DNA from 2 places in the Planococcus sp. TJ-307 genome. Region 1 is predicted to be linked to the other one. Evidence: riboswitches for the same ligand, from Rfam matches in the RefSeq annotation. Region 1 holds a riboswitch; the other holds the start of a gene.
The links. Region 1 has a riboswitch for FMN ahead of AC4EHK_RS06775 (ECF transporter S component). Riboswitches for the same ligand answer to the same signal wherever they lie in the genome.
Positions count from the first base shown of each region.

Region 1 (7,886 bases):
CAATCCTGGATTCCTAGTAGAACTAACAACTCCAGAAACTCCTGAAGGAGAAACCAGTTTTATCACAATTCAAAACACGGTAGAGCCTTTAGGGGAAAATGATTTCAAATTAACGTTCTTAAGCGCAGATACACGTGATGTTTCAGGTCTTACAGTTCGTAAGGACAGCACCTTGCCGATTCTCGGCTTAGGTGGTTTAATCTTCATGATCGGTGTGGCACAAGGGATGTACTTTAACCACCGCCGTTTTTGGATTCAGCAGAAGGCAGATGGTACAATCCTATTAGCTGGACATACCAATAAAAACTGGTTCGGTTTGAAAAAAGATCTAGATCAAGTTGTTGAGTATGCTTCATTGCCCGCGTACGCAGATCAGCAGGATGAAATCGACAAAGAAGAGAAAGCGGAAAAGGAAGGTGAAGCATCGTTATGAATTTAGCCGATTTAAGTTCAAATCTTCTGTATGTGGCTTTTATTGCCTACCTTATTGCTACATTTGTATTTGGTGGAGCAGTAAAAGGCAACAAAGAAGGAACATACAACTCAGAAAAACGATGGGGGAAAGTTGCAATTACCATTACCCTCATTGGTTTCGCGGCAAATCTTGGTTACTTCTTTACAAGATGGGGCGCAACTGGCCATGCACCGCTTAGCAATATGTTCGAATTTACGACTGCTTTCGGCATGACATTAGTCGGAGGATTTATCATTTTATACTTCCTTTACAAAACGGCAGTTCTGGGCATGATTGTATTGCCAGTTGCCTTATTGATTATTGCATTTGCCAGCATGTTTCCAAGTGAAGTTAGCCCGCTTATTCCAGCACTGCAAACAAGCTGGTTAGCGATTCACGTAAGCACAGTTGTTATTGCAGAAGGTATTCTCGCCATCAGCGCTGCAGCCGGTTTGATCTATTTGCTGAAAGTTGTAGATCCAAACAAAAAATCCAAGCAGCGTTTCTGGTTGGAAGCGATGATGTACTCGCTAGTTCTTGTAGTGGGATTTGTTGTAGTAAGTTCATTCTTTTCTTTGACCGGCTACGAAGCAGAGTTTACTTATGTGGACAAAGAAGATCAGGAAACAGCCATTACTTATGCTATGCCCCCTATTTTTGGGATGAATGAGTATGTCGCGTTAACAGAGGATGCCATGACGCCTCTAATTGAAACGCCTGCGCTCGTCCATGCTGGCAAATTGACTACTGTAGTTTGGTCAGTCATTGTCGGAACTATCATATATTGGTTGATTCGTTTGATTTTCAGAAAACGCATTTCGGCGCTATTGAAGCCATTTGTTAAAAATGTTAATTTGCAGCTGATGGATGAAATTGGCTATCGGGCCATTATTATTGGATTCCCAATCTTTACATTGGGTGCGTTGGTTTTTGCCATGATTTGGGCACAAATTGCTTGGTCCCGTTTCTGGGGCTGGGACCCGAAAGAAGTATGGGCATTAATCACTTGGTTGTTCTATGCCGCGTACCTGCATTTGCGTTTGGGCAAAGGATGGCAAGGTGAAAAATCTGCATGGCTGGCAGTTGTCGGCTTTGCAATCATTATGTTTAATCTGGTTGCTGTCAATTTAATAATCGCCGGATTGCATTCTTACGCATAAAGAGACGGGCCTTTTCCGGTAACGGAAAAGGCCCTTTCTTTTATCCTTTCTCGAGGATGTAAAATTTTAATTATTTCTCACTATGGAGGTATGAACAATAACGCTTCACCTGTACCTATTGGGAAAGTAGAATCTGCTTGTGGGTCTACGCTTTTCTTTATTTTTGACAGAGTTATCGGTACAATGAAACATAACAGAAGAAAGTTGGAGGGGTTATCATGTCTGAAGAGATTACGGTATTGGTAGTGGATGACGAAGAACGGATTCGACGATTGCTGAAAATGTATCTGGAGCGTGAAGGCTATTTGGTAGAAGAGGCAGAAGACGGTGTTCAGGCATTGGACATGGCAATGGAAAAAGATTATCACTGCATCCTGCTAGATTTAATGATGCCTGAGAAAAATGGTGTAGAAGTGGCTACCGAATTGCGTGAAACAAAAATGACGCCAATCATCATGCTGACTGCAAAAGGTGAAGAAGCCAATCGGGTGGAAGGCTTTGAATCTGGTGCGGATGATTACATCGTCAAGCCGTTTAGTCCGAGAGAAGTAGTGCTGCGTGTGAAAGCAATTTTGCGTCGATCATCAGCTTATTCTCCAATTTCCAATTCAACCGTCTCGAAAGACTTGGTTGTATTCCCTCATTTAACAATTGATCACGATGCGCACCGCGTTACTGCTGATGGCGTAGAAGTGAATTTAACACCGAAAGAATATGAATTATTGTACTTTTTAGCAAAAGCACCAGACAAAGTTTTTGATCGCGAGCATTTGCTGAAAGAAGTTTGGCATTATGACTTTTTCGGTGATTTGCGTACGGTTGATACACATGTCAAGCGCCTGCGTGAAAAACTGAACCGCGTTTCAGAATCTGCAGCGAAAATGATTGTCACTGTTTGGGGCGTAGGGTATAAGTTCGAGGTTGGCAATGAATAGAATATGGAATAGTGTCGTCGGGAAGCTTTGGATTACGATCCTGCTTCTCGTTTCCTTTGTCCTTTTTATTGTGACGGTTCTGCTTTTGGAGTTTCTTGGAAACTATCATAGCGAAACGGTGGAAGAAACTTTGAATAGTGAAGCGAACATGATTGCCAATATTTTCAACGACCATGCTGAAGTAGCAAGCTCGCTGGAAATTATCGAAGATGTCATCGGAACAGAAACCAATGCCGTCATCGCTGAAGAGCCCTTTGATGACAGCTATTACATTCACGACGGGTTGAACGGCTCGGAAACCCGTGAAAAAATCCTGAACGAGCCATCTTTTCAACAAGTATTCGAATCGGATGAGACCGTGATGAAAGAAATGCTTCTGCCTTCGTTGACAGAACAAAACCGGCTGGAGTCTTATATCGTGTTAGCCAGTCCATTGCAGACAGGAGAAGAGCAGCACGGGGTTGTATTCATCTACCAATCGTTGGAAGTGATGGACCGAACTGCTGAGCGAACTACTAACATCGTCTTCCTGTCCGCGTTTATTGCCCTTCTGCTAACTACTTTTTTTGCCTTCTTTTTATCATCCCGAATCACCTCTCCACTCCGAAAAATGCGGGAAGGTGCATTTGAACTGGCAAAAGGCAATTTCGATACAAAAGTTAGAGCAACTTCCAGCGATGAAATTGGCCAGTTGGCGACAGCCTTTAATCAAATGGGCCGCCAACTAAAACACCATGTAGAAGTAATCAATCAAGAGAAAGAGCAACTATCTAGCATATTGACGTCGATGGCAGATGCGGTTATTACCTTCAATCAAGATAAAACGGTGCTGCTGAGCAATCCGCCAGCTGAGAGATTATTGCAGCAATGGATTTTTAAAAACGGCTCTACCGAAGCCCAGCCGTTGCCAGCCGAGATGCTTCATATGCTGGACCATGTGCTCGTTTTTGAAGAAGAAATTGAAGAAGAGTTGGAAATTGAAGGAGCTTACTATGCCATTAATTTCAGCCCCTTGTACAGCGGTGAGTCGATTCGGGGCGCTGTTGCCGTTTTGCATAATATGACCGAGCAGCACCGGCTAGAGAAGCTTCGCGAGGACTTTATTGCCAATGTTTCGCACGAACTGCGGACACCTATTGCAATGCTACAAGGATACAGCGAGGCAATGCTGGATGATGTTGGCGCAACAGAAGAAGAGCGCCGTGAGATGACCAAAATCATTTATGAAGAATCGCAGCGGATGGGCCGGTTGGTCACGGACTTATTAAACCTGGCGCGAATGGAATCTGGACACATGCGGATTTATAAGGAAATTGTCCAACTGAACAGTGCTATTGAACGCATGACCCTTAAGTTTTCACAGATTGCCAAAGACAGCGGTGTTCAACTTTCTTTTGAAACAACACTCGATGACTGGGCAGCCAGTGAAATGGATGAGGATCGGATTGAGCAGGTCATGACCAATTTAATCGATAATGCAATTCGCCATACTCCTGAAGAAGGGCAAGTCATTGTACGTGTCGAACAACAACAGGAGTACGCGAAAATTTCGATTAACGACAATGGCGTGGGCATTTCAGAAAAAGATTTGGAATTTGTATTTGAACGTTTTTATAAAGCCGATAAGGCAAGAACATTGGGCAAAGGCGGAACCGGTCTTGGTCTGGCGATTGCAAGCAACATCATCAAAGTGCACGAAGGCAAAATTTATGCCGAGAGTGCTGTAGGGGAAGGGACTTCATTTGTCTTTTTGCTGCCCTTAAAAAATATGTAACTTTACAAAGACAGAGACGACTAATCCTAAGAACGGGGGGAGTATATTGAATGACTCCGTTTTCCATCGGCTTTACGAAGAGTATCACCAGGATGTTTTTCAGTTTTTAATTTATTTGGTGAAAAACAGGCACTTGTCAGAAGATTTGATGCACGAAGTCTATATTCGGGCTTTTCGGGCTTATGACCGATTTGAAGGAAAAAGCTCAGAAAAAACATGGCTGTTTTCCATTGCAAAAAACGTGGCGATCGATCATTTTCGAAAAATGGCCGTGCGCAAAAAGCACTCAATGGAATACTTTGATTGGGAAACACAGCAATTGGTTTCGTCGGAGCGGATTCCGGAGGAAGTTTCATCATTGAATGAAGATAAAGTACTGTTGTACAAAACTTTAGATACGTGCACCGGAGACCAAAAAGTGGTGATCATCATGCGCTTTTTCCAAGACTTATCAATAGCAGAAACCGCGGATATTTTAGGTTGGACAGAAGGAAAAGTAAAAACCACTCAGCACCGCGCAATCAAAGCATTGCGTGAAAAATTAATAGCGAGGGAAGGGGGAGATGAAAATGCCGAATAACAAATGGACCGATGAATCCATCGAAGATTTGTTAAAGGATTTCCCCGCAATCAAAGATAACCGAACAAAAGAAGAAGTATACAATCGGTTGGCCCAGAAAGAAAAGATCCCAAAACGTCCAAAAAAATGGCTTCCATTACTGGTTGCAGCGCTGGGATTTATTACAATAGGGATATTAGTCGCCACTATTATCAGCCAAAATGGGATTGATACGGCTCAAAATTCTCAAGAGTCAACTGAAGACTCAGCGACGACTGAACAATCCGAACAAGACTCTTCAGTTCCTGAAACTGAAGAGTCGGGAACTGGAGAGTCTGATCAGTTTTCAATAGCGCAAACAGACATACCGCTGCGCTCGGCCGTCTACGAAGAAGCCATTGGAGACCAGACATTGATGACCCTTGGCTTGACTGAAAATGCATTTGTCGTACCCGTCTCCTTTCTGATTCCCCGTGAACAAATAGAAGCAGCATTCGGAGATGAAAGTCCGACATCTTATGAACTGTATCAAGAATATGCTGATGACATTGACGAAGAGTTACTTGGATTTGATGAGTATCATCCATATGCAGGAACTTTGGAACAAACAGCGGACGGCATTCGCCATATATTGCCGCAGGACCACCAGTACGACCTAGCTTCTGCCAGTATGGGAATTTACTTTAATACACTTTCGGAGACATTTAAGGATGTCGAAGAAATTGAAGTGGCGAACGAAGACGGTTCGGCTGCAGAGTTTTCAGAAATTGGCCCTGTAGAGCCGGTTGTCCCAGCGGAGAAAAACATTGCCTATTATTCTTTTGAATCGTCAAGTGGTAAAGTATATCTGGTGCCAGGGTATGATATGCCATTTACTGCTGCGGGGGAAGCGATTGAGGCCCTTACAGAAAGTCCGAACGATTTTTATGAGGCTACAGTTCCACCAAGCATTGAGATTCAAGTGTCAGAAACAGAAGATCAAGTGCAAGTGGAAATCGAAGGGGAAGTTGATCTGAATTCGCTGGATCCTGTCGTAGTGGTTCGTATGATGGAGAGCTTTGCATTGACCGCTGATGCGTTTGGAAAAAACGTTCAAGTGGAAGGGCTGCAGTCGGAAGTCTGGAATGACTTTGACTTTAGCCAGCCATTACCAGTTCCGGCAGCAGCAAACCTGTTAGAATGGCCAATACAATAAGAAAAAGAGCATTGTAAACATATTTGTTTACAATGCTCTTTCTATATACTAAGATTAGGACATAACAAAATATCGATTCATCTTCGGGGCAGGGTGCAATTCCCTACCGGCGGTAATTGAACTTCTGTTCATAAGCCCGCGAGCCGTAAAACGCAGGATTTGGTGAGATTCCAAAGCCGACAGTATAGTCTGGATGGGAGAAGGTGAAGGTGCGGACGTGTGTCGTTTATGTATAAACGGAACGCTTGTTAAGTGTGCCTTTTCTCCCTTAAGCGTGTTGCTTAAGGGATTTTGTATGTACATGCACGGTCCAAGCTTTTCTTCTGGTGAATCACTACAAGGAGAGAGGAATATGAAGAACAAAAAGTTGCAAACGATGATCGTTATCGGAATGTTGAGCAGTATTTCGTTTATTTTGATGCTTTTCAACTTTCCATTACCTGCATTACCTGCTTTTTTGAAAGTGGATTTCAGTGATGTGCCAGCATTGATCGCAGCAGTTACAATGGGGCCGGTCGCAGGAATTTTAGTCGCATTTTTCAAAAATGTGTTGGATTGGTTGTTTGCAGGAAGTCCAACTGGAGTTCCTGTTGGCCACATGGCTAATTTTGTTACAAGCTTATTGTTTATTTTGCCGGTTTATTTTATCTACCACAAAGTAGCAACTAAAAAAGGAATGGCCTTTGGCTTGGCTGCCGGTACATTATCAATGGCAATCGGCATGAGTATTTTAAATTATTTAGTGTTTCTGCCGATGTACACTTATTTCCTCAACATGCCTGCAGAAACAGGCAATGTGCTGTTCGGAACAATCGTTCTGGGGATCTTACCGTTTAACTTAATCAAAGGCTTGCTTTTAACTGCAGTCGTGCTGTTGATGTTCAGCAGTATGCATACTTGGATTGAAAAGCAGCGTTCCTATTATTTATCATAGATAGAAAAGCGGAAGCGCCCATGTAGCTCTGCCGGGCATAAGACAAGCCGGCGAAGCGGCGCTTTTTGCCGCACAGCCGGTGTGGCTTATGACCCAAGGAGCTGGGCGCTGAAGTCTGGACATAGAAAAGCACAAGCGCCCGTGTAGATTCGACGGGCATAGACAACCCAGCAGTATGGCGTGCTTTGTCACGCGGCTGGGTTGACTTATGACTCAATAATCTGGGCGCTGGAGTTTGAAGTAAAAATGTAAAAAGGCTTTGCATAAAAAAAGAAGGCGTTTGGCAGTTATTCACTGCCGAACGCCTTTTCTATTTGGATCAGTCTTCGTATTTTAAAGGGTCGCCTTCGAAAGATGAATCCGCGACTTTGATGGAATCTGTTGGACAGCCTTCAAATGCATCTTCCATATCTTCCTCGAGTTCGTCTGGAACTTGTTCTGTCCCCATGTTATTATCTAAAATAACAAAAGCGATTCCTTCGTCATCATAATCATAAACGTCAGGTGCTGCAGCACCACAAGCACCACAAGCGATACAAGTATCCTTGTCGACAATGGTATACTTAGCCATATTGTTTTCCTCTCCTTTATCTCCGAACAAGTTCAGTTATACTATCGTTTTTATTCTAAAGGTGTTTGAGTAGTTTTTCAACCAAAAACCGCTAGGGGGCGCAAGCTTGTTATTTACGGAACTTATTCTTGCCATTATGAAGGCTGTCAACCGGCAGCGGACCATCTCTTCGCCTTATCATTTGATCAAAGGAAAGAAGTCTGGTCAAACGATACAGGATATTGGCTATTTTGGCTTGTATCCTTATTTTGGCGTGCTGCCAAAACTGGATAAGAAAGCCTATGATCAAACGGTTCAGCTGTTA
Region 1 is NZ_JBZDOJ010000002.1:114,517-122,402, forward strand. It holds gene AC4EHK_RS06745 (cytochrome c biogenesis ResB family protein) at 1-433, shown strand, start outside; gene ccsB (c-type cytochrome biogenesis protein CcsB) at 430-1,614, shown strand; gene AC4EHK_RS06755 (response regulator transcription factor) at 1,833-2,549, shown strand; gene AC4EHK_RS06760 (ATP-binding protein) at 2,542-4,323, shown strand; gene sigX (RNA polymerase sigma factor SigX) at 4,370-4,903, shown strand; gene AC4EHK_RS06770 (hypothetical protein) at 4,893-6,077, shown strand; FMN riboswitch at 6,153-6,286, shown strand; gene AC4EHK_RS06775 (ECF transporter S component) at 6,430-7,011, shown strand; gene AC4EHK_RS06780 (ferredoxin) at 7,331-7,582, opposite strand; gene AC4EHK_RS06785 (YpbB family protein) at 7,689-7,886, shown strand, end outside.

Region 2 (7,886 bases), on a different contig from region 1:
ATGTTTTCCGCTGCATCAATTTTATTCAAAACAATCAGGATGTCTTTGTTGTGCTTCTCAATTTCCTTAAACTTCTCTTTTTCACTTTCAGAAAACACGGTGCCTGCCGCGTTCAGAAAAAATAACACAACATCGGATTTCTGCACAAACTCCAAGGTTTTTTTAGGATTTTCGTCATTCGGATCGTTCAACCCCGGCGTATCCATAAATTTGATGTTTTCCAGACCGCGAATATTATAAGGATCTACACTGACCGTTTCACCTGGCATCGGATTCGTACTGGCAATATCTTCTCCAATAATCTTGTTGACAGTGGAAGATTTGCCGGCATTAACCTCGCCGATTAAGGAAATTAAAAGCTCTTGATCGAGCGCATCGTTGACTTTTTTCATTTCGTTTTCAAACATTTTGTCCATCGCTTGCATCACTTCTTTTTCAAACTCTTTTACCATAGACTTTTCCCCCTCATCTCTTGCTTACTGTCTATTATAGTAGTTTCTCTTTCCCTGAGGAAATTATTCCTCGATATAGTCTTTTAATAAAAAGTCTGCATAGTTCATCAAGGTTTGAGTATCATCAATGTGCTTTTGGGCTTCGCTGTTTTTACTGCGTTTCTCCATGCTTTTCAAATCATAAAGTACTCCAGACAATTTGGCTCCGGGTGCTTTATATAATTGTTCCGACTGGATATAAGATCCTCCAGGCAAATAATAACGCATGCCCAGTAAATTCTTTTTGTATTGAAACAGGTTGTGGCCCATCATTGGCTCTTCGTGTTCGACACCGAGCAAAGCCAGAAGCGTTGGCATAATGTCCGTCTGTCCAGCCAGACGTGTCATTTTGCTTTCTTCGAAAAGATTTCCTCCTGTAAAAATCAGCGGAATGGTGTATTGGTCTTTTAAAGAATAATCATGCCCTAAAAAATTGCCCAATAGCGCTTGATCTTCTCCTGTTACCAGCGTGCCGTGCATTCCAGAATGATCGCCGAAAATGGCGATCAGGGACTCGTCGTAAATTCCTTGCGCCTTTAATTCTTGAATAAATGCACCAATTTGTTCATCTGCATAGCGAATGGACTGCAGGTAATTGCCGATATACATGTCTTCGTATTCTACCGGCAGTTTTAGATACTGCATGGATTCTGGCATGTCGAACGGAGTATGGCTCGTGACCGTCACGATATTCGCATAAATGCGATCGTAGGTTTCGAGCTGTCTCGGCAATTCGTTTGCCACAAAATCGAACAAGACCTCATCAGCTGGACCAAAACCTACTTTTTTAATGTCGGGAAGATCATCGATGGAAAAAATCTCTTCATAGCCAAGAACCGGATAAAGAACGTCTCGGTTCCAAAATGTTATATCATCTGCATGATAAGTAGCCGATCCGTAGCCTTTTTCTTTCAGTGTTTGTGCCAAAGATGGCGCTTTTTTTCCAGTAAGGCTGTTTGCTGTAGGAATCATGCCTTGCGGATACAATCCTGTGTTGGTCATCCATTCGGCATCAGAAGTTGTCCCTGCTCCAACCTGCTGGAAGACATTAGAAAAATAAGCACTTTCATTTAAAAGCTTGTTGAGGTTAGGAGTAATTTCCTGACCGTTCAAGGTTCGTCCAATTACGAAATTCTGCAATGATTCTACTTGGATAACAAACAAGTTGCGGCCTTCCGCAATCCCAAAACTTTCCTGTTCAGTGACGTTTACATATTCATTGCCTTTCAGCTCTTCCAATTCCTTTGCGGACAGTTTGCTCGAAGACGCATGGGCAGTTTCCGTTGAGCGGTTATACAATTGGACTACTTGCGACTGCAGAAATCCATTTTCTTTCGCGAAATAAGAAACATCGATGACGGGCTGCTTGATGGCATAGACAATTGTAACCGCACATACCGCGGCCATCCCGGCAACTACATACTTCATACCGCCGGTCTTTGCAGGTTGCTCCCAGTGCCGTGCAAGGAATATGAGCAAAATCGCATCCAAGAAAAACAAAAAATCCCACGGTGTTGACAGCATTGTGATTGTGCCGCTGACAGAACTTGATTGGGTGAGCTGCTGCAAATCATAATAGGAAGGAATCGTGGAATAATAGCGAATATAAAGCGTGACTGCAAAAAAAATAACCGATACCAGCAAATTGAAAACCCAAACTGTCCGCCAAAGATGGTTTTTAGCCAACAGCAAAACTATCGATAAGAACAAAGCCCACATAGGAAATTCAATCAATGCAATATGTAAAATCGATTTGGTATCAAAAATCAGCACGCGAAAAGCACTCACTTTAATTAACAAGAAAAGAAAAACTAATACATAAGGCAGTACATCTGTTTTTTTCATTTGGAACACCTCTATTCTTCAGCAAACTATCTAAATTGAATGGTGCATATATTTTTTTAAAAAGGGAATAGAAACTATGTAAGTTGAGCTAAGCCTTTTCGCCTGTCGATATTTCACTACACCTTCATGAGAATAGGGAAATCCAAACCTTCCGTTATTCTACCATTTTTACATTGGTGCATTCCAGGCATATAGGAAGCTCTACATTCGTATAATTTTTTCAACAGAATCAATTCAAAGGAGAGATAAAATGCAGACATTGAAAGCAGTTTTTCTTAATACTTCATTAAAAAGTTCAACAGAACCTTCTCATACCGAAGGATTTATTCAGGACGTTCAATTCCATTACAATCAGCTGGGGGTTGAGTCTGAGGTTATTCGTTTAGCGGATTACAAGATTGCCTATGGTGTTCAAGACGACATGGGGGACGGAGATCAGTGGCCACAAATTCTTGAAAAAGTACTGGCTGCAGATATTGTCGTGATCGGCACACCCCTATGGCTTGGAGAAAAAAGTTCACTCGCTACCCAAGCAATTGAACGCCTTTATGGCAGCAGTAGCGTGACCAATGATAAAGGCCAATCTATTTTCTACAATAAAGTAGGCGGAGTGGCCATTACCGGAAATGAAGACGGCGCCAAACACGCCGCTGCTTCTATTCTCTATGGACTCTCCCATATCGGCTTTGTCATTCCACCTAATGTAGATGCCTATTGGGTAGGTGAAGCAGGTCCTGGCGACTCTTACATGGATGCGGGACGAGACAACGAATTTACTCAGTCAGCGATCCAACGCCTTGCCTACAACACCTACCACTTAGCAGGAATGCTAAAAAACAACCCGATTCCAAATGAAGGAAACACATTGGAATAACTGTAAATAGTCCAACCGGCGGCATTCACATGTTGCCGGTTTTTTCGTAAAATCATTCCCATACACGTTTTACAGAAAGGTCGCCGCCGCTTATTTCTACCTCGTAAATATCTGGATTTGTCAGCCTTTTCCACTCTGAAAAACCATAACTCTCATCAATTTGTTTCAGCAGCAATCCTAATAAATTTCCGTGAGTCACTGCTGCGGTTTTATCTTCCATTTCATTCAATACAGCCATTGCGCGATCTGTTGCTTCTTTTCCCGATTCACCACCGGCAAATTTTAAATCGGCATCCTTAAAGGAATCCTCCAGTTTTTCCATCCAATCCGGCAAATCTTCAGAACTCAATACCCGCTCTGCCAACCGATCATCGATTTCGATCGGCAAGTTCATTCGGTCAGCAGCTGGTTCGATGGATTGAATGGCACGCGTAAAAGGGCTTGAGATAAAGTGAATCACATGCCGATGCTGCAGAAATTCGGCTAAATCTTGCGCCTGCTGCTTACCTGTTTCAGTCAATTCTGCATCGGGCGCCTGCCCCGTTGCCTGGCAATGTCTAATCAAATAAATCGTTTTATTCATGATTCCCCACCCTAGTTCAATTTTATTTCCCACTTTTCTAGTTCGTTCACCCATAAATTGGATTCGGTTTTTTCTATTAATTCTCTTGCCCCAAATTCGGGAGACCCACTGCTGTTATACATCTTATTCCCTTAAATTCCGTTTTTAAATCTTGAAAAAACCCCTGAGCAGGAGCCCAGGAGCTGGATGTTATAGTTTTTTCATTAGGTTCGCCATTTCAATGGCACCTGCAGCTGATTCCCAGCCTTTGTTGCCGGCTTTTGTTCCTGCCCGCTCAATAGCTTGCTCAATAGAATCGGTTGTCAAAACGCCAAAAATAACCGGAATATTTGCTTGGTCGCTAGCTCTTGAAACGCCTTTAGCAACTTCGCTGCAGACATAATCGAAATGCGGTGTCGCGCCTCGGATCACAGTTCCTAAAGTGATGACTGCATCGTAATTTCCGCTCATCGCCATTTTTTTGGCGACTAACGGAATTTCAAAAGCACCTGGCACCCAAGCGATTGACACGTCGTCTTCTCCAACGCCGTGGCGTTTTAATGCGTCTTCTGCACCACCCAGCAGCTTGCTTGTAATAAATTCGTTAAAGCGGCCGACAACGATGCCGATGCGCAGCCCTTCACCATTTAAATATCCTTCAAAATGTACAGTCATGCAATTCCATCTCCTCTGGTAGATTAATAGGTTGTTGTGCTTTGATTTTTATGTTGGTAGGATACTAACTCTTTAATTGTGAGAATTCCCAGTCCGAGCCGTTCTGCTACTTTCAGCAAATCGTCCACTCGGGCCATTGTGCCGTCTGGATTCATAATTTCACAAATGACCCCTGCAGGCGGCGATCCTGCCAGCTTCGCTAAATCAACAGCCGCTTCGGTGTGTCCCATCCGTTCAAGCACACCTCCGTCTTTTGCAATCAACGGGAAAATATGGCCTGGACGTTTAAAATCCGTCGCTTTCGCATCCGGCTTTATCAAACTGGTAATGGTATGAGAACGTTCGTAAGCACTGATGCCTGTAGTTGTGTCTTTATGATCAATGCTAATGGTAAAGGCTGTACCAAATTCGTCTGTATTATCGTCCGTCATCAAACCGATTTCCAAGTTTCGAGCGATGGACTGGGCAACAGGCACGCAAATCAATCCTCTGCCTTCTGTCGCCATCAAATTGACAATTTCAGGTGAAGCAAACTCTGCCAATGCAATAAAATCGCCTTCGTTTTCTCTATCTTCATCATCAATCACAATGATTGCTTTGCCATTTTTCAAGTCTTCGACGGCTTTCTCTACTGTGTAAAACATCTCTGATGTACCTCCCTTTAAAATCCATTTTCCGCCAGCCAACTTCGGCTGATTTTCGGTTCTGCTGTCTGAATGCGTTCGGTATACTTCGCCAACAGATCACATTCAATATTGACCTTGTCCCCAATGCCTTTATCTCCTAACAGCGAATCTTCCTGCGTGGTCGGAATAAGAGATATGGTCACCGTATTATGGCCAAGCGCAAAAATGGTCAGTGAAGTCCCATCCACTGCAATCGAACCCTTCAGCATCATGTATTTCATCAGCCGAGGCTCAAGTTCAATGGTTTTGGTCACGGCATTCGCTTCTTTTTTTGCAGAGCGAATTACGCCGACACCATCGATGTGCCCACTGACAAAATGGCCGCCAAAGCGTCCATTGGCTGGCATCGCACGTTCTAAATTCACACCGGATCCGGCCTTTAAACCAATCATTGTTGAAGACTTGACGGTTTCCGGAATAACATCAACCGTAAATGTATGAGAGTTGAATGTCGAAACTGTTAAACACACACCGTTAATGGAGATGCTGTCTCCACGTTTGATGTCCTCTAAAATCAGTCCGCAGGAAATGGTCAATTCCATCGCCTGTGGTTTAGTACGAACTGAAGCAACATGTCCCACTTCTTCGACTATGCCTGTAAACATTTGGTCACACTCCTCCGTTCAGGCCGCAAGAGCAGATTTAATTGGGGTAATATGGGTAATTGGGTGCTTTCCACCATGGGGCGTATAGGTGGTGAGGAAAGGAAAGTTCTGAAGGTTGGTCTGTGCATGTGCCCTGCTTCTTTGTCAAGATTGCCAGTTTCCCAGCTGTTTTTTGTACCTTGAAAAAGCTCTTTTTCCACGGAGGAAAGGAGCAGGATTAAAGATGGTCGTCTCGAAATTTCAGAGACTGGTCCCACATAACGGTTTTTGGTCATACAAATTCCTCCTTTCAATTTCAACTCAATTGAAAAGAAGAGGCACATAACGAAGCCGATCTCTAAATTCTTCTCCCATCCAGACTGTAACTGTCGGTGCTGGAATTTCACCAGCTCCACCGCTTGGACGCGCACAGCATAGTGGCCTATGCCTGCATTCGCCTAACCGGGTCACGGACTTGCAGTTTCCTGCTCACCGCCGGTAAGGAATTTCACCTTGCCCCGAAGAATTAGATTCGTAGTTTCGTCCTATTCATAGTAGCATAGAAAGAAAACAAACCAAATAAGTTGAACTTCAAAACTCATAATTATGTCTTAGTTGGAAGCTGTTTTCTTTCATTCGACTTATCCAGTCCATTTTTAGAAAGGGAGATTTTGTATGCCACATCGCCAAACAGTGAAAGGGATTGGAGTTGATGCTGAAACAAGGTGTGCCCATTACCACTCACCCATTGACCGGATTGCTATCAAGTTTTTTTGCTGCCAGCAATACTTTCCTTGCTTTGAGTGTCATGAAGCTGTTGGATGCAACAATCACCAAGTATGGCCAAAGGAAAAATTTCATGAAAAAGCCGTGTTGTGCGGAACTTGTGGACATGAATTATCAGTCGATGACTATGTAGCCTGCGCATCAACTTGCCCATCCTGCTCCTCGCCGTTCAATCCCGGCTGCAGTTTGCACAAGCATCTCTATTTCGAATAAAGTAAAAGCCAAGTGAGAGCAATACTGCTCTTACTTGGCTTTTTTGATGTACAAAGACATTACGTACTGCTCACCTTTTGAGCGCATAATTCGCCTGCCAGTATCTTTAAATCCTGCTTTTTGATACAGCCGTTGCGCCGGAATGTTACGCGCATTGACACCTAGCACTACTTCATCAAAACTAGAGAATTCCTCTCCCATAAACTCCGGCAATGCATAGATGGAACCTGTCGCGATGCCCCGGCCCTGAAATTTTGGATTTACAGAAAATCCTCTCAATAGAAGGGCATTTGGATTATCCGAATACTTTTTCCGGTCTTCTGACTCATCCAATTCAAAAAAACCGGCATCTTCACCCCTCGCTTTGATGATGATGAAGTGCTTTAAGGGGTCTTTAGCATCTTTTTCAATGATTTCTGTCGGCAGCCGTGTAAATTCCAACTGGTCTGACGGCAAATCGTAGTCAACTGACACTTTTGAGGAATACCGATGCAATGTAACTTCCTTTTTCTTGATCACGCTGAGCAGCCTCCTTATTTACAGTACATCTTCAAATGCAAACTAGGGTTTAATGATAAAAAAGCTCCTGAAAAATGGCCACAGCAGCATTATTCTTTTTCCAGCGTCACTACGACAATTTCCGGCAAATTAAAAATACGCACAGGAAAAGTGCTGTTGCCAAGCCCTCTGCTGACAACCATTTGGGATTGGTCTATTTCAAATATTCCTTCGGTCACTTTTGGAAACCAACCTTGTCCCGGAGCAATCAAACCGCCAAGTCCTGGAATACGAATTTGCCCACCATGAGCATGTCCAGAGAAAACAACGTCCACTTCATCTTCTGCATAAATTGGAAAGTACTCTGGACGATGTGCGAGCAGCAACGTAAAATCGTCGGTCATTTGTGCATCGTCAAGACTGTGGCGTGTTGCTTCTTCTTCATGAATATCCGGTTCCATCAATGGATCTTCGATTCCTGCAATCTGGATTGATGATCCACCTTTTTCCCATTCCACTGAATCATTTTTCAAGACAGTTACGCCACGTTGCCGCAGCGCCTCCGTTATTTCTTCTACCTCGTTAGAGGCCACTTCATGATTCCCGGTTACAAAATACACATTGCTCATCTCAATCAATGCGTCTACCAGCACTAAGCTCGCTTCCAAATCG
Region 2 is NZ_JBZDOJ010000001.1:462,645-470,530, reverse strand. It holds gene AC4EHK_RS02305 (YcjF family protein) at 1-452, opposite strand, end outside; gene AC4EHK_RS02300 (LTA synthase family protein) at 516-2,336, opposite strand; gene AC4EHK_RS02295 (flavodoxin family protein) at 2,587-3,210, shown strand; gene AC4EHK_RS02290 (histidine phosphatase family protein) at 3,263-3,793, opposite strand; gene ribH (6,7-dimethyl-8-ribityllumazine synthase) at 3,983-4,447, opposite strand; partial or broken gene ribB (3,4-dihydroxy-2-butanone-4-phosphate synthase) at 4,489-5,091, opposite strand; gene ribE (riboflavin synthase) at 5,109-5,738, opposite strand; gene AC4EHK_RS02270 (hypothetical protein) at 5,723-6,013, opposite strand; FMN riboswitch at 6,077-6,247, opposite strand; gene AC4EHK_RS02265 (CHY zinc finger protein) at 6,393-6,716, shown strand; gene AC4EHK_RS02260 (GNAT family N-acetyltransferase) at 6,747-7,235, opposite strand; gene AC4EHK_RS02255 (metallophosphoesterase) at 7,325-7,886, opposite strand, start outside.
Region 2: linked by a shared signal. The riboswitch ahead of AC4EHK_RS02270 (hypothetical protein) and the one ahead of AC4EHK_RS06775 (ECF transporter S component) in region 1 are both predicted to bind FMN.